One region of the Nonomuraea sp. LP-02 genome, then DNA from elsewhere that is predicted to be linked to it. Evidence: riboswitches for the same ligand, from Rfam matches in the RefSeq annotation. Region 1 holds a riboswitch; each other region holds the start of a gene.
What was found. A riboswitch is a leader RNA that binds a small molecule or an ion and turns the genes downstream of it on or off. The one in region 1 is predicted to bind cyclic di-AMP.
Positions count from the first base shown of each region.

Region 2: another riboswitch for cyclic di-AMP. It lies ahead of SMD20_RS37985 (C40 family peptidase); the one in region 1 lies ahead of SMD20_RS42250 (coiled-coil domain-containing protein).
Region 3: another riboswitch for cyclic di-AMP. It lies ahead of SMD20_RS38895 (hypothetical protein); the one in region 1 lies ahead of SMD20_RS42250 (coiled-coil domain-containing protein).

Region 1 is NZ_JAXCLK010000001.1:9,071,753-9,073,938, forward strand. Features, by position in the region: gene galT (galactose-1-phosphate uridylyltransferase) at 1-845, shown strand, start outside; cyclic di-AMP (ydaO/yuaA leader) riboswitch at 914-1,053, shown strand; gene SMD20_RS42250 (coiled-coil domain-containing protein) at 1,060-2,040, shown strand; gene SMD20_RS42255 (LuxR C-terminal-related transcriptional regulator) at 2,064-2,186, opposite strand, start outside.
Region 2 is NZ_JAXCLK010000001.1:8,094,028-8,096,213, reverse strand. Features, by position in the region: gene SMD20_RS37990 (3-isopropylmalate dehydrogenase) at 1-566, opposite strand, end outside; cyclic di-AMP (ydaO/yuaA leader) riboswitch at 679-820, shown strand; gene SMD20_RS37985 (C40 family peptidase) at 845-1,474, shown strand; gene serA (phosphoglycerate dehydrogenase) at 1,877-2,186, opposite strand, start outside.
Region 3 is NZ_JAXCLK010000001.1:8,281,431-8,283,616, forward strand. Features, by position in the region: gene SMD20_RS38885 (MDR family MFS transporter) at 1-389, shown strand, start outside; gene SMD20_RS38890 (DUF5302 domain-containing protein) at 438-638, shown strand; cyclic di-AMP (ydaO/yuaA leader) riboswitch at 776-911, shown strand; gene SMD20_RS38895 (hypothetical protein) at 1,122-1,958, shown strand; gene SMD20_RS38900 (alpha/beta fold hydrolase) at 2,010-2,186, shown strand, end outside.

The DNA.
Region 1 (2,186 bases):
CCGGCCGTGACACGGAGATCCCCGCGTACGACTACGACGTCGTGGTGTTCGAGAACCGTTTCCCGTCCTTCTCCGGAAATTTCGGTACGTATGAGGATGTGGGCGGCCTGAGCGAGGTCCGTCCCGGCGCCGGCCGCTGCGAGGTCGTCTGCTTCACCTCCGACCACGACGCCAGCTTCTCCCGCCTCTCCGACGACCAGGTCGAGCTGGTCATGGAGGCGTGGGCCGACCGCACCGCCGAGCTGTCCGCCGTCGAGGGCGTGGAGCAGGTGTTCTGCTTCGAGAACCGGGGCTCGGAGATCGGCATCACGCTCGCGCACCCGCACGGCCAGATCTACGCCTACCCGTACGTCACCCCGCGCACCAAGCTCAACCTCGGCGCGGCCTCCCGGCACAAGGGCCCCGGCAACCTGTTCGCCGACGTCCTCGCCGCCGAGCGCGCGGCGGGCACGCGGGTCGTGACCTCCAACGAGCACTGGACGGCGTTCGTGCCGGCCGCCGCGCGCTGGCCGTTCGAGGTGCACGTCTATCCGCATCGGCAGGTTCCGGACCTGCCGGCGCTGACGGAGGCGGAGCGGGCCGCGTTCGCGCCGCTCTACACGTCGGTGCTGCGGGCCTTCGACGGGCTGTTCGGGGTCGTGATGCCGTACATCGCGGCCTGGCACCAGGCGCCCGTGCGCGAGGGGCGGGACCTCGCCCACCTGCGGCTTGAGCTGTTCAGCGTCAGGCGGGCGCCGGAGAAGCTGAAGTACCTGGCCGGGTCGGAGTCGGCGATGGGCGCCTTCGTCAACGACGTGCTGCCGGAGGAAGCGGCACGCATGCTGCGATCACAACTTGATCACTAATAGATTTCTACTTAAGGTCGCATTACTTGTGATCTACCACTAATATCCCCATAAGCAACGGCGCTACCAGCCGTCGCACGCCTAATCCCGGGCGCGTCGCCCGGGAGCCGGGGACCCACCGCACCTGGGGTGAATCCACTTCGGTGGTAGGGACGCACTCTCACGCCCGAACCCGTCAGCTAACCCGGCCGGCAGAGGGAGAGGAACCCAGTACGTGGCGGCTTCGTCCCCCGTGCCCTTCGCCATCGGTCTCGTCACCGCCGCCGCCGTCCTCCTGTCGACGCCTTCCCCTGTGCAGGCGGCCCCTGCGCAGGCCCCCGCGCAGGCCGCCGCGCCGAAGCCGTCGGAGTCACAGCTCCGCGCCCAGCTCAAGCGGCTCAACACCAAGGTCGACAAGCTCATCGAGCAGTACAACCTCAAGCGCGTCGAGCTGGCCAAGGCACAGGAGGCCGCCGAGACCGCCAAGGAACGCCTGGCCACGGCCGAGCGTACGCTCGCCGCCTCCGAGCAGCGCGTCGCCGAGCTCGCCCGCCTCCGCTACCAGAACGGCAACCCCCCGGTGCCGGGCTTCATGCTGGACGGCGCCAGCGCGGCCGTGCTCGAGCAGCTCACCGCCGAGCAGCAGGCGCTGGTGCAGGGCGTGGCCACGGCCCGCGACGAGAAGAAGAAGGCCGCCACCGAGGCCGAGGCGCTGGCGGTCAAGATCCGCGCGGACGCCGCCTCGGTCGCCGAGCAGCGCGACGAGGCCGAGGACGTCATCGACGACATCAAGGACAAGCTGGCCGACCTGGTCCCGTACGGCACCGGCCGCAACTCCGACGGCAGCTGGGCCCCCGAGCTGCCGTCCGGCTCGGACAACATCACCGCGCGCACCCGGCTCATGCGCGAGCAGGTGACGAAGAACTTCGCGCTGCCGTTCTCGGTGGGCTGCTTCCGCTCCGGCTCCAGCGGCGAGCACCCGCTCGGCCGCGCCTGCGACTTCATGATGAGCTCAGGCGGCACCATGCCCAGCGCGGCCGACAACGCCCTCGGCGACCGCATCGCCGCCTGGGCCCTGCAGAACCAGAGCAAACTGGGCGTCAAGTACGTGATCTGGAAGCAGCGCATCAACTCGGGCTCCGGCTGGCGCGCGATGTCCGACCGCGGCAGCGTCACCGAGAACCACTACGACCACGTCCACATCTCCATGAACTGAGGACGCGCACGACGAGCCAAGGGTCAGGACTGCTCAGAGGCCCGTGGGACGAGCAGGCCCCGGTTGAACGCCTCGGTGACGGCGGCGGCCCGGTCTCCGACGCCTAGTTTGGTGTAGATGTTCAGCAGGTGGCTCTTGACCGTGGC
Region 2 (2,186 bases), 980 kb from region 1:
ACGTTGGTCTTGTGGACCAGCGTCAGCTTCTTGCGCGGGCGGCTCTGGGCCTTGTCGAAGGCGTAGCGGACGACGCGCTCGACGCCGTAGGCGGTGTTGAGCGACTCCTGGGTGGCGATCTCGTGCGGCGTGCCGCGCCGCATGGCGCCGCCGGTGCCCGCGTAGAGGCCCTCGGTGCCCTCGCGGACCACGATCATGTCGATGTCCTCGGCCGCGGTGTCGGCCAGCGGGGTCTCGACGCCGGGGAAGAGCTTGACCGGGCGCAGGTTGACGTAGTGGTCGAACTCGAAGCGCAGCCGCAGCAGCAGGTCGCGCTCCAGGATGCCCGGGGGAACGCTGGGGTCGCCCACCGCGCCGAGCAGGATCGCGTCGTAGCCGCGCAGCTCCTGCAGCACCGAGTCGGGCAGCGTCTCGCCGGTGCGGTGGTATCGCGCCGCGCCCAGGTCGTAGTGCGTGGGCTCGATCTTCGTGCCGACGGCTTCGAGGACCTTGAGCCCTTCGGTGACGACCTCGGTGCCGATGCCATCGCCGGGGATGACGGCCAAGCGGATGTTACGCGACTCCATGCCGGTACCTTACCGGCTCGTCTCGCCTGACGAACACTCGGTCTCATTTTTCGGACTGTTTCCCAGAAGTCCGATTTGTGAAGGTTTGCGATCTTTTGACTGATTCGTTAGCGTCCGTGCCCTGCCTAATCCACGCGGCGGTTCGCGTGGAGCCGGGGACCCACTTTCCCCCTGGGGCGAATCGGCACGCGCCGTAGGGCTGCTTCCAAGCCCGAGCCCGTCAGCTAACCCGGTCGGCCGTATGGAAGGACAGTCCCCTGTCTCGCATCGCCATTCTCGTGGCGGCGGGCGCGACCGGCCTCGCCGTGCTCGCCTCCCCTGCCCAGGCATCCACCCCCAGCCAGACCAAGCCCGACCAGACCAAAACCGCACAGACCAACCCTGACCGCGTGCCCAAGGCCGAAACCCTCGACCAGCGCGCACTCACCACCACGCTCACCGGTCCGGAACTCAAGAAGATCCGGGACAGGCAGAGCAGGCCCGCCTGGAAGATCGCGCTGAACTTCGCCCTGAAAAAACAGGGCATCCCGTACCTATGGGGCGGGACCGGCCCAGGCGGATACGACTGCTCGGGGCTCATGCTCCGGGCGTACCAGAAGGCGGGGATCCAGTTGCCCCGCGTCACCAATGACCAGTACGCGGCGTTCGACAAAAAGGTCTCCTGGGACCACCTCAAGCCCGGTGACCTGGCCTTCTTCAGCAACCTCGGCCACGTCGGGATGATCTCCCGGCCCGGCTACATGGTGCACGCGCCCCGCACCGGGGACGTCATCAAGGAGGAGAAGCTGTCGAGCTGGCGCAGGAGCGCCTTCGTCGGCGCCGTACGGCCCGACCGCAAGGGCGTGCGGGAGTGGGCGAAGCAGCAGAAGGAGCCTGCACCGCCCATGCCCGTCGCGTCGGTGCTCTGACCGGCGTCTCCGATGCGAGCCGGGGCCCTACCGGCCGGACTCCTGCGGGGCGCCGCCGTTGTCGCGGCGGTCCAGCGCGGTCTGCAGGGCCTCGGCGGCCTCGTCCTTGTGGTCTTCGGCACGGTTATAGGCGTACATCTCGTACATGATCGTCAACTCGTTTCGCGAGGAGGCGTTACTGACGGGAGGGACTTACCGGCCGACGCGACGCCGTTCACCGCGGCGAGTCGCCGACCTGCCCTAACAGGCCTCGCCGCGGCAGGTAATGAGTACGAGCACCTGGCGCATGTACTTCCACGTTAACCGAGGAATCTCGTTGGATGTCCTAGCATCCCGCATGCTGAGACAACGAAAGGCCGCCGCCCGGTCCGGGCGGCGGCCTTTCGCGCGAGGCGGGGAGTGTCAGTCCTCCAGGTCCACCGAACGGCCGCTCTCGGCGCCGATCTCGGCCACGATCTGGTCGACGATGTCGGCCGGGATCGCCGAGTCGACGGTCAGCGCGATGAGCGCCTTGCCGCCCTTGACGTCGCGGGCCACCTGCATGGAGGCGATGTTGACGCCGTGCTCGCCGAGCAGGCGGCCGACCACGCCCACGATGCCGGGACGGTCGGCGTAGGTGAAGAACGCGAGGTGCGCCGTCGGCTCGATCTCCATCTCGTAGCCGTTGACCTCGACGATCTTGGTGATCTGGCGGGGCCCGGACAGCGTGCCT
Region 3 (2,186 bases), 790 kb from region 1:
TGGACACCGGGGGCCTGGCGCTCGCCGGGTGGATGCTGCTCATCGGGCTGGGCATGGGGCCGATGTTCTCGGGGCTGACCGTGGCCGTCCAGCAGGCGGTGCCGCCCGCGTACCTCGGCACCGCCTCGGCCAACCTCACCTTCTTCCGGCAGATCGGCGGCTCCGTGGCGCTGGCCGTGGGCGGCGCGCTCTACACCTCCACGGTCACCGCGGAGGCTCCGGCGCAGGGCCTCGCCGCCGCGCACGCCTCGGCCGCGGCCGTCGCCGTCCCGTCGCTCGGCGTGGCCGGGGCGATGATCGCCCTCGTGGCGCTGGCGGCCATGCCGGGCCGGCGGCTGGAGCTGCCGGCCGTGCCGCAGACCAAGATTGACGCCGGTTTCGCGTCGTAAGGTACCCCGTGCGAAGCTGGGGGTGTCCCAACACCATGGAGGTCCTCAATGGCGGAATCACCGGAGCCGGAAGTCAGCGAAACTCCCGAGGACGAGATGAAGCGCAAGTTCCGCGAGGCGCTTGAGCGCAAGCGCGGCCAGCAGGCGGCCGGCGGCGCGGGTGGCAGGGGCGGCGATCCGTCGAAGATCCACGGCACGCACGGCCCGGCCGCGAACAAGCGATCCTTCAGGCGCAAGAGCGGCGGCTGAGTCAGACAGTTCCGGCAGGTCCAGAGGGGCGCGGTTATTCCGCGCCCCTCTTTTCTTTGCGCTGCGGCCAGGTAGATCTTTTGTCCGATTCATGAAGATTCGTTTGCGTTCGTCCCGGCGTGCGTGGTTTAGTCTTGCCATTCAACCAGCCGAATCCCGAACCACTCGGGAACCGGGGACCCACTTCGTTGGGGTGAATCCGGCAGCACGCCGGTAGGGCATCTCCTCGCCCGAACCCGTCAGCTAACCCGGTAGGCGTGATGGAGAGGACCCCCGCATGTCGTACCGCGTCACACCCCCGGACGCCGGCTCCCCACCGGTCGAGATTCCCGAGAGCGTAGTGCCGGCCGCCCGCTGAGCGGCCCCTCACCCCAGGCTCATTCCGCGCTCCGCGCAGCCTCCCCCCGTCAGGTGTTCATTCCCGGCTGCGCCTTTCTCCCCTGAGCGCGTGTCCCTGCCCCCTCGCAAAGGACTCACTGCTTCATGTCTCCCCGCTTTGGCCTGCGTTCCTGCGCCGTGCTCGCCGCCTGCTCGTTCGGCGCGCTCACCGCCGTCTCCACCCCCGCCCACGCCGACACCGACGAGAAGATCCTGCTCAAGGGCTCGACCACGGCCTCCTACTTCTGGGACGACGCCTCCGGCCGGGCCGGGGACACGGGCCTGCCCGCCAGCGGCAAGCCCATGCAGAAGGGCTTGGCCGCCAGCCCGAGCTGGCCCCTGCTGACCGAGGGCTACGTGATCTACAAGGGCAAGAAGATGCCCTTCTTCGTGGGCGACCGCGGCCCCGGCGTGCCCTCCAACTCGGGCATCATGCTCGACCTGGACGCCAAGACGTTCGCCGAGCTGACCGGCGGCAGGTTCAACCCCTCCACGCTGTACGTGGACGGCAACGGCGGCCAGGGCCACATCAAGGTCGACTACGTCATCACCAAGTGGGGCCCCGGCGTCGGCAAGAAGAACTACCCGGTGCCCTTCTCCACCGGCGCCTGGTCGCGCCGCGACAACAACCCGGCCAAGCCCCCGAAGGTCGCGGAGAAGCCGACGGCGACGCAGACCGTGCAGCCGGCGAAGACCACGACGAAGGCCGTGGAGAAGACGGCCGAGCACTCGGGCGCGCAGACGACGCAGGCGAAGACGCAGGCCCAGTCCGGCGGCGCGGCCGTCGAGCTCGCCGCCGGCCAGGCCGCGCCCGCCCCCGCGGGCGAGACCGCGCAGGCGAGCACCGGCGCGGTCGGCGCCGTGCTGTGGTTCGTCCTGGCTCTGGGCGGCGGGGCCGTGGTGGTGGCCGGCGCCCGGCTCCGGCGCCTGATCAAGGGCTGACCCCCGGCCCTGACGCTTTACGTCACCGGACCAGAATGAGATTCTGGTCCGGTGACGACCCGCGTAACCGCCAACGGCATCGACATCGCCTACGAGAGCTTCGGCGCCCCCGGAGGCCGCCCGCTGCTCCTCATCATGGGCCTCGGTGCCCAGCTCATCCACTGGGACGAAGGGCTCTGCGAGCTCCTGGCCGAGCAGGGACACCACGTCGTCCGGTTCGACAACCGC